Linked DNA regions of Luteitalea sp. TBR-22. Each later gene encodes a partner of the first gene's protein in a complex. Links are inferred from orthologs where the notes say so. Each region holds a gene or a part of one and is shown on either strand. Other genes may lie near its edges.

Evidence for each region. The genes of interacting proteins can lie anywhere in the genome.
Region 2: the proteins of accD (region 1) and TBR22_RS13010 are in contact, whole or in part, in a solved structure (PDB 8UXZ), measured with the Escherichia coli proteins. The link is inferred for Luteitalea sp. TBR-22 from one-to-one orthologs.

What each region holds. Positions count from the first base shown.
Region 1 is NZ_AP024452.1:5,824,823-5,829,584, reverse strand. The notes cover bases 1-2,930. They hold accD (acetyl-CoA carboxylase, carboxyltransferase subunit beta), read right to left. Parts: upstream 1,924-2,930; coding sequence 1,078-1,923; downstream 1-1,077. Other genes in these bases: TBR22_RS23995 (HEAT repeat domain-containing protein), read left to right, coding at 2,665-2,930; TBR22_RS24000 (deoxynucleoside kinase), read right to left, coding at 1,961-2,596; TBR22_RS24010 (folylpolyglutamate synthase/dihydrofolate synthase family protein), read right to left, coding at 1-1,081. Outside these bases: more of TBR22_RS23995, read left to right, coding at 2,931-4,762.
Region 2 is NZ_AP024452.1:3,154,552-3,158,603, forward strand. What follows is about bases 34-2,913. They hold TBR22_RS13010 (acetyl-CoA carboxylase carboxyltransferase subunit alpha), read right to left. Parts: upstream 2,020-2,913; coding sequence 1,048-2,019; downstream 34-1,047. Other genes in these bases: recJ (single-stranded-DNA-specific exonuclease RecJ), read right to left, coding at 34-1,019; TBR22_RS13015 (DNA polymerase III subunit alpha), read right to left, coding at 2,031-2,913. Outside these bases: more of recJ, read right to left, coding at 1-33; more of TBR22_RS13015, read right to left, coding at 2,914-4,052. UniProt on the Escherichia coli protein: Component of the acetyl coenzyme A carboxylase (ACC) complex. First, biotin carboxylase catalyzes the carboxylation of biotin on its carrier protein (BCCP) and then the CO(2) group is transferred by the carboxyltransferase to acetyl-CoA to form malonyl-CoA.

The sequences.
Region 1 (4,762 bases):
TCACGGCGTCGGCAAGCGGCAGCAGCGGGCGGAGCAGGCCCTCGACGTCCTTGTCGCGCATGCACGCGGTGACCAGCGTCGCGGGGGCGAAGCCGGCGCTGCGCCACCAGGTGGCCAGGGCCTCGGCGCCGGCGGGATTGTGTGCCCCGTCGAGCACGACGGTCGAGCCTCCGGGCATCACCTGCCGTTCGAGGCGTCCCGGCCAGCGGGCGTCGGCCAGGCCCGTCACGATCGCCTCGGCGCCGCCGCCGATGCCGGCGGCTTCGAGTGCCTCGAGCAGGCGCACGGCGACCAGCGCGTTGGCCGCCTGGTGACGGCCGCGCAAGGCGAGCCGGACGCGCCGATAGCGGCGCCTGGGCGTGTCGATGGCCACCACGCAGTCGCCGTCGTCCTCCTCCACCTCCAGACGCGCCTGCTCGCCGGCGCGGATCAGCGTCGCCGCACGTGCCGCGCACGTCTCGGCGATCACGGTCGCGGGCTCGTCCTCGGTGACTCCACTCACCACCGTGGCGCCCGGCATGATCACGCCGGCCTTCTCGGCGGCGATGAGCGCCAGCGTGTTGCCGAGTTGCGCCATGTGGTCCATGCCGATCGAGGTGATCGCGGCCCACGGCGCCTCCACCACGTTGGTGGCGTCGTGCCGGCCGCCGAGGCCCACTTCCACGACGGCGACCCGCACCCCGGCCGCACGGAAGATCACGAACGCCGCGGCCGTGGTCAGCTCGAAGTACGTGGCCGGGCCCGGCAGGGCGCCTGCCGCCAGGAGCCGCTCCTCGGCCTCGAACACGGCTGCCAGCGCCGCGTCGAGCGCCTCGTCGTCGACATCCCGGTCGTCGATGGCGAAGCGTTCGGTGAGGTGGGTGAGGTGCGGTGACGTGTACCGACCGGTGCGCAACCCCGCGGCGCGCAGGGCGCGCGCGACCATCGCGGTGACCGAGCCCTTGCCGTTGGTGCCCGCGACGATGATGGGGAGGAAGCTGCGCTCGGGGTGGTCGAGGGCGCCGATCAGCGCCCGCATGGTGTCGAGCCCGAGCTTGATGCCGAAGAACTCGCGGGTGGCGAGGCGCTGCTGCGGCGTCATGCCGGCGTGTGCATGAACCTCAGCGCGGCGGCGATGGCGCCCTTCAGCTTGCGGCGGTCGACGATCATGTCGACCATGCCGTGCTCGACGAGGAACTCGGCGCGCTGGAAGCCTTCGGGAAGCTTCTGGCGGATCGTCTGCTCGATGACGCGGGGGCCGGCAAACCCGATGAGCGCCTTGGGCTCGGCGATGTTGAGGTCGCCCAGCATCGCGAAGCTCGCGGTGACGCCGCCGGTGGTGGGATCGGTGAGCACCGAGAGGTAGGGCAGGCCGGCGCGATCGAGGCGCGCGAGCGCGGCGCTGACCTTGGCCATCTGCATCAGGGAGAGCGTGCCCTCCATCATGCGCGCCCCGCCCGAGCACGACACCACCACGACGGGGCGTCGGTGCTGCAGGCCGCGCTCGATGGCGCGCGTGATCTTCTCGCCGACCACGACGCCCATGCTGCCGCCGATGAAGGAGTACTCCATCGCCGCGACCTCGGTCTCGATGCCCTCGATCGTCCCGGTGCCGCAGATGATGGCGTCCTTGAGACCGCTGGCTTCCTGCGCCGTGCGGAGGCGCTGCGAGTACGGCTTGGTGTCGATGAACGCGAGCGGGTCGGTGGAGGCGAGGTCGCGGTCGTGCTCGACCCAGGGCCCGTCGAACAGCATCGCCAGGCGGTCGGCGGCGCCGAGCCGGAAGTGGTGGGCGCACTTCGGGCAGACCTGCAGGTTGTCGTCGAGGTCCTTCTTGTACAGGGCCTGCCCGCAGTCGGGGCACTTGACCCACACACCCTCGGGGATGCGGCTGGTCTTCTGTGCCGGGGCGATGGGCTTCGGGACGCGCTTGAACCAGGCCATGAGGGGCGCCTGCCGTGCAGGCGAAGGGACTAGGGTATCACCGCTGACGTGGCACGTAGTACTGGGTGCCCTGCTGCATGTGCTCGACCTGCCGGAGCAGGTCCTCGACGTCCTCGTCCTGCCAGTCGAGGTCGAGCGAGGAGGTCTCGACCACGAGCAGCGGGGCGCTGGTGTAGTGGAAGAAGAAGTGGTTGAACGCGTCGTTCAGCTCGCCGATGTCCTCCTCGTCGCCGCGGCGCGCGGCGGCGCGCCGGTCGCGCTCGCGGAGCCGCTTGCGCAGCCGGTCGGTCGGGCACTGGAGGTACACGACCACGTCGGGAGTGGGGAGGTCGCGCGCCAGGAGTTCGTACAGGCGCTGGTAGATGAACAGCTCGTTGTCGTCGAGGGTGAGGTAGGCGAAGATCCGGTCCTTGTCGAACAGGTAGTCGCACACCGTGACCTGTGCGAACAGGTCGCCCTGCCTGAGCGTTTCCTGCTGGCGATGCCTGGCCAGCAGATGGAAGAGCTGGGCCTGGAAGGCCGCCCCGGTGGTTCGCGCCTTCCGATCGGCGGCAAACGGATTCTCGACGTCGTCGAGGACGAGGCTGGCGTCGAGGCGCTGGCCGAGCCGTTCCGCGAGCACTGCCTTGCCGACGCCGGGAGGGCCCTCGATGGCGAGGTAGCGCGCGTCCACGATGGCGCGCAGTATAGCGACGGGCTTCGAGGGGCGTCCAGTCGCGCGTGCTAGCATGCGCCCGAGTGATGACGCGTCGCCTGTTGCCCCTCATCGGACTGGCGCTGGTCACCGCCTGTGCGTCGGCGCCGCCGCCGCCCCCGCCGGTCGTGGCCCCGCCCTACGAAGCCAAGATCGCGAGCATCCACCGCCTCGAGGACCATCGGGTGCTGGAAGATGCGCGTTCGCGCGCCGTGCCCGCGCCGCCGCCCGTGATCGACACGCGGGGTCGCGTGGTCGCCACGCCGCCCCCGCCGCCGGCGCTCGACCTGATCAGCCTGCTCGGCGACACGGACGCGCGCGTCCGTCGTCGCGCCGCGCTGGCGGTCGGCCGCGTCGGCCTGCCCGCTGGAGTGGCGCCGCTCGTCGCCCGCCTGCAGGACAGCGATGCCGAGGTGCGCGCGATGGCCGCGTTTGCGCTCGGCCTGTTGGGTGAGGCGAGTGCCGCCGAGCCGCTCACGGCTGCGCTTGGTGACCCGAACCCCCTCGTGAAGGGCCGTGCCGCGCAGGCACTCGGCCTGCTCGGGGCGGAGAAGGCCGGCGCGGCCGCCGCGTCGATCGCGCAGATGGTGCGAGGACTCGTCGAGGCCGGCGCGATCGCGACGCCGCCCGGCGACGAGGCGGCCAGCGGCAGTGCCGACGCCGAGGCGGTCCGGCGCGGCCTGGCGGCGCTGGCGGCCCTCAAGTCCTACGACGGTCTGGCCACCGCCGTCCTCGATGCTGCAGGGCGTCCGCGCAGCGCCTGGTGGCCGATCGCTGCCGCGTTGTCGCGGGTCGGCGACGATCGCGCCGTCCCGGCGTTGCTCGAACTCGTCTCCTCGCCCTCACCCTTCACGGCCGGCTATGCAGTGCGCGGCCTCGGTGAGCGCCGTGCGACGGCGGCCGTGCCGACGCTGTTGCCACTGCTCGAGCCGACGCGCCAGGTGCACCCGCAGGTGCGCGTGTCGGCGGTGCGCGCCGCCGGGCAGATCAAGGACGCTCGGGCCACGCCCGCGCTGCTCGGGCTGTTGCGCCAGAAGGGCGTGCCGCAGGGCCTCGAACTCGAGATCCTCGCGGCGCTGTCGCAGATCGGCGCACGGGAGGCCGAACCGGATCTGGTGGATCGGCTGACGTCGCGATCGCCGCTGCTGCGGGCCGCGGCGCTGCGGACGCTGGCGCGCGTCGACTCCCTCACCTTCACGACGGTGCTGTCGGGGCTCGATCCCGACGGCGACTGGCGGGTCCGGGCGGCGATGGCCGACGCGCTGACGACGCTGTCGCCGGAGAACGCGACGCCCATGCTCGAGCGCCTGATGGCCGACAAGGACGCGCGAGTCCTGCCGTCGGCGCTGCGGGCCTGGGGCACGCTGAAGCTGCCCGGCCTGGAGAAACACCTCGTCGCGGCGCTGGCCCGCGAGGACGTCGCGATCCGGGCCGAGGCCGCCTCGATTGCGGCGCAGCAGAAGATCGCGGCGCTCAAGGAGCCGCTGCTCGCCGCGTGGGAGCGTTCGCGCGGCGACACGGCCGACGACGCACGGTGGGCGACGTTGCTGGCAGTGGCAGCGATCGATCCGGCGGCGGCCACCGGTCCGATGACCGAGACGCTGGCCGACCGCGACTGGGCGATGCGCCTGCGTGCCGCGCGCTGGCTGGTGGCGCGTGACGCGTCGAGCGATGCCCTCACCCGCATCCGCCCGGCGCCGGTGACCGTGGCGGCGGAGCTGTACGAGGCGGCGCGGCTGGTCTCGCCCCCGTACTCCCCGCAGGTGTACCTGGAGACGGCCAAGGGCACCGTGCAAATCGAGCTCGCGGTGCTCGACGCGCCGCTGACGGCGGAGAACTTCGTCACCCTGGCGCGGCGCGGCTACTTCGACGGGTTGCAGTTGCACCGCGTGGTGCCGGCCTTCGTGGTGCAGGACGGCGATCCGCGCGGCGACGGCACCGGCGGTCCGGGCTACAGCATCCGCGACGAGCTGAACGATCGCCCGTACCTGCGGGGCACGGTGGGCATGGCGCTGTCGGGCCCGGACACGGGCGGCAGCCAGTGGTTCATCACGCACGCGCCGCAGCCGCACCTCGAGGGACGCTACACGGTCTTCGGGCAGGTGGTGAAGGGGATGGAAGTGGTCGACCAGCTCGAGGTGGGCG
Region 2 (4,052 bases), 2.7 Mb from region 1 along the record:
CTCGCCTCGGCGACGATCTCGGCCTCGTAGGCCTGCCGCCGCGCGTTCTCCTCGCCGAGCTGCTCGGCGAGCCGCCGCACTTCCTCCAGTTGCGTCTCGTCGCTGGCCAGCAACAGGCGCGTCGCGAGGTCGGGCGTACTCATGCGGCCGGCGGCGTTGATGCGCGGCGCGATCACGAACGACACGTTGAAGCCGTCGATGGCCTTGTTCTGCAGGCCGGCCGACTCCAGCAGCGTCCGCAGGCCGACGGTGTGCGGGCCCTGCGAGAGCCGCTCGAGACCGAGCTTGGCGATGATGCGGTTCTCGCCGACCAGCGGCACCACGTCGGCGACCGTGCCGATCGCGGCCAGCTTCAGGAACGCCGGCAGCCACTTCTCGCGCCCGAAGCGCTGGCAGAGCGCCTGCACCACCTTGAACGCCACACCGACGCCGGCCAGGTGCTTGTCCGGATACGTGCAGTCGGGCCGCTTGGGATTGATCACGGCCAGCGCCGCCGGGATCTCGGCCTCGGGCTCGTGATGGTCGGTGATGATCAGGTCGACACCGAGCTCCCGGGCGCGGCGGGCCGCCTCGGCGCTGCGGATGCCGCAGTCCACCGACACGATGACGCGCACCCCCTCGGCGTGCAGGCGCTCCACCGCGGGCACCTGCAGCCCGTAGCCGTCGCGCAGCCGCTCGGGAATGAAGTGCGTGACGTCGCCGCCGAGCAGTTCGAGGGCCCGGCGCAGGATCACGGTGGAGGTGACGCCGTCCACGTCGTAGTCGCCGTGGATGGCGATGCGTTCGCGCCGCTCGAGCGCCGCGCAGAGGCGCTCGACCGCCGGCCGCATGTCGGCGAGCCGGTACGGATCGAAGAGCTGCGACAGTTCCGGGTGGAGGAACCGGTGCGCTGCCTCGGGGTCGCCGTGGCCGCGATGGCACAACAGGCGGGCGACGACCGGAGACACGTCGAGGGCCGCGGCCAGCGACTGCGCGGCCGTCTCGTCACACACGACGGGGTCCCAGATCAACGTGCGCATGGACAGGGGGTCCCGAGCGGGGACCCGATCAGGAAGCCGACCCGGCGATCTCGGCGCCGACGCGGCCGATGCGGCGGAACTTCTCGTAGCGGCGGTCGAGCCGCTCGGCCGACGACCACCCCATCGCCTGCTGCAGGGCGGGCCAGAGGGCTTCGTCGAGCCGGCGTGCCGATTCGTCGTAGTCCTGGTGGGCGCCGCCGAGCGGCTCGGGGATGATGCCGTCGCAGATGCCACGCCCGACCAGGTCCGGGGCGGTCATCTTCAGCGCGTCGGCAGCCTCGACCTTCTTGGCCGCGTCGCGCCACAGGATCGCCGCGCAGCCCTCGGGCGGAATCACGCTGTAGACCGCGTACTCCTGCATCAGCACGGTGTCGCCGACCGCGATGCCGAGCGCGCCGCCGCTGCCGCCCTCGCCGGTGACCACGACGACGATCGCCGTGTCGAGCACGGCCATCTCGCGCAGGTTCAGGGCGATCGCCTCGGCGATGCCCCGCTCTTCGGACTCCATGCCGGGGTAGGCGGCCGGGGTGTCCACCAGGCAGATGATCGGTCGCTTGAACTTGGCGGCCATCTGCATCGCCCGGAGGGCCTTGCGATAGCCCTCGGGGCGCGCGTAGCCGAAGTTGCGGGCGATCTTCTGCTTCGTGTCGCGGCCCTTCTGGTGGCCGACGATCAGCACCGGCTGGTCGTGGTACTGCGCAAAGCCGGCGACGATGGCCTGGTCGTCACCGAAGCGGCGGTCGCCGTGGATCTCGGTGAACCCGGGCCAGAGCCGGGCTGCGTAGTCGAGCAGGTAGGGGCGCTGCGGGTGGCGCGCCACCAGCACTCGCTGCCACGGCGTCAGCCGCGCGAAGATGTCCTGGCGCACCTGCCGGGCTCGCGCCTGCAGGCGGGCGATCTCGCCCGCGCGCTCCGGCGTCGAGGGCTGGCCGGTGAGGTGATCGATCTCCTTCAGGAGGGCGGCGACGGGCTCCTCGAACTCGAGGCTGTCCACGGGCATGACGAGTCAGGTTACCGCAATTTGACGGCCCCGACGCCGCACACGCGTTCGAGGTCGGCCACCAGTTGCTCGGAGGCGCGCACCTGCACGGCCAGCAGGTCCAGCCGGACGCGCATCGGCCGCGGCAGGTCGCGCACCTCGAGATCGAGGCGCACGCGCTTGTCGCCGCGGTGGCGCATCAGGATGTCGGCCACGTCCTCGATGGTCCGGCGTGAGGGGGTGCGCAGGGCGATGGCGACCTCGCGCGAGAGCGTCTCGTTCAGCGACGAAAGCGGCTTGATCTCGCTGGCCAGGATCTTCGCGCTGTCGTCGCCGGCCTCCAGCTTGCCCCGCACCAGGACCATGCGGTCGTTCTCGATCAGGGGGGCGTGGTGGCGGAACGTCTCGGGGAAGGCCACCACCTCGAGCGCACCGTCGAGGTCTTCGAGCATGAAGGCCGCCATGCGGTCGCCCTTCTTGGTCTTCACCTGCCGGACGCCACTGATGATGCCGCCCACCAGCACGTCGGCCATCGCCTCGGTGCACTGGCCGATCGGCCGGGCGCCGGCCTTGGCCAGGTCGTCCTGGTGCGCCGCCAGCGGGTGCCCCGAGAGGTACAGGCCGAGGGCCTCCTTCTCGAAGGCGAGCACCTGGGCCGAGGGCCAGGGCTCCGCATCGGGCAGGGCGAGGTCGGCCGCCGGCGTCTCGTCGCCGTCGTCGCCCCCGAGCAGGGCGGCGAACAACTGCGTCTGGCCCCGGTCGCGGTCCTTCTGCAGCCGGTTGCCCTGCTCCAGGGCCCTGTCGATCGCGGCGCAGAGGCGGGCCCGGCGTGAGGCGATCGGCTCGTGGGGCGGGGCGAGCGAGTCGAGCGCCCCGGCCTTGGCCAGGCTCTCGAGCACGCGCTTGTTCACCAGACGCAGGTCGGCGTGCTCGCACAGGGCGGCGAGCGACTCGATGCGTCCCCCCTGCTCCTGCCGGACCCTGAGGATGGACAGGATCGCCCCCTCGCCGACGTTCTTGACGGCCGTCAACCCGAAGCGGACGCCCTCAGGCTCGACCGTGAAGGGCAACTGGCTGAGGTTGACGTCGGGCGGCAGGACCGGCACGCCCAGGTCGCGGCACTCGCCGAGGTACTGCGACAGCTTGTCGGTGTTCTGCGCCTCGATGGTCAGCAACGCCGCCATGAAGTAGCGCGGGTAGTTGGCCTTCAGGTAGCCGGTCTGGTACGCGAGCAGCGCGTAGGTGGTCGAGTGCGACTTGTTGAAGCCGTAGCCGGCGAAGTACGCCAGCAGGTCGAAGATCTCGCCGGCCTTCTTCTCCGACAGGCCGTTGGCGGTGGCGCCCGCCACGAACCGGTCGCGCTGCGCCGCCATGACCTTGGGGTCCTTCTTCCCCATGGCCTTGCGGAGCAGGTCGGCCTCGCCCATCGTGAAGCCGCCGACGTCGCGCGCCACGCGCATGACCTGTTCCTGGTACGCGATGACCCCGTACGTGTCGCGCAGGATGGGCTCCATCTGCGGGACCATGTACGTGATCTCCTCGCGCCCGTGGCGACGGTTGACGAAGCTGTCGACCACGCCGGCGCCGAGCGGGCCGGGCCGGTACAGGGCATTGAGGGCGATGAGGTCGTCGAAGCGCGACGGCTTGGCCTTGCGCAGCACCTCGCGCATGCCCGAGGACTCGAACTGGAACACGCCGGCCGTCTGCCCCTCGGCAAACAGCTGGAACGTCCTGGCGTCGTCCATCGGGATCGCGTCGATGTCGAGGACCTGCCCGGTCGTGCGCGTGATCTCCTTGAGCGCGTCGTCGATCAGCGTCAGCGTGCTGAGGCCGAGGAAGTCCATCTTGAGGAGCCCCATCCTCTCGATTTCCTTCATCGCCCACTGCGTGACGATTTCGTCGCGCGCCCCCTTGTACAGCGGCGCGAAGTCGGTGATCGCCCGCGGCGCGATCACCACGCCGGCGGCGTGCACCGAGGCGTGCCGCGTCATCCCCTCGAGGCGCTGGCCGATGTCGAGCAGGTCCTTGACGCGCGGGTCGCTGTCGCGCAGCTG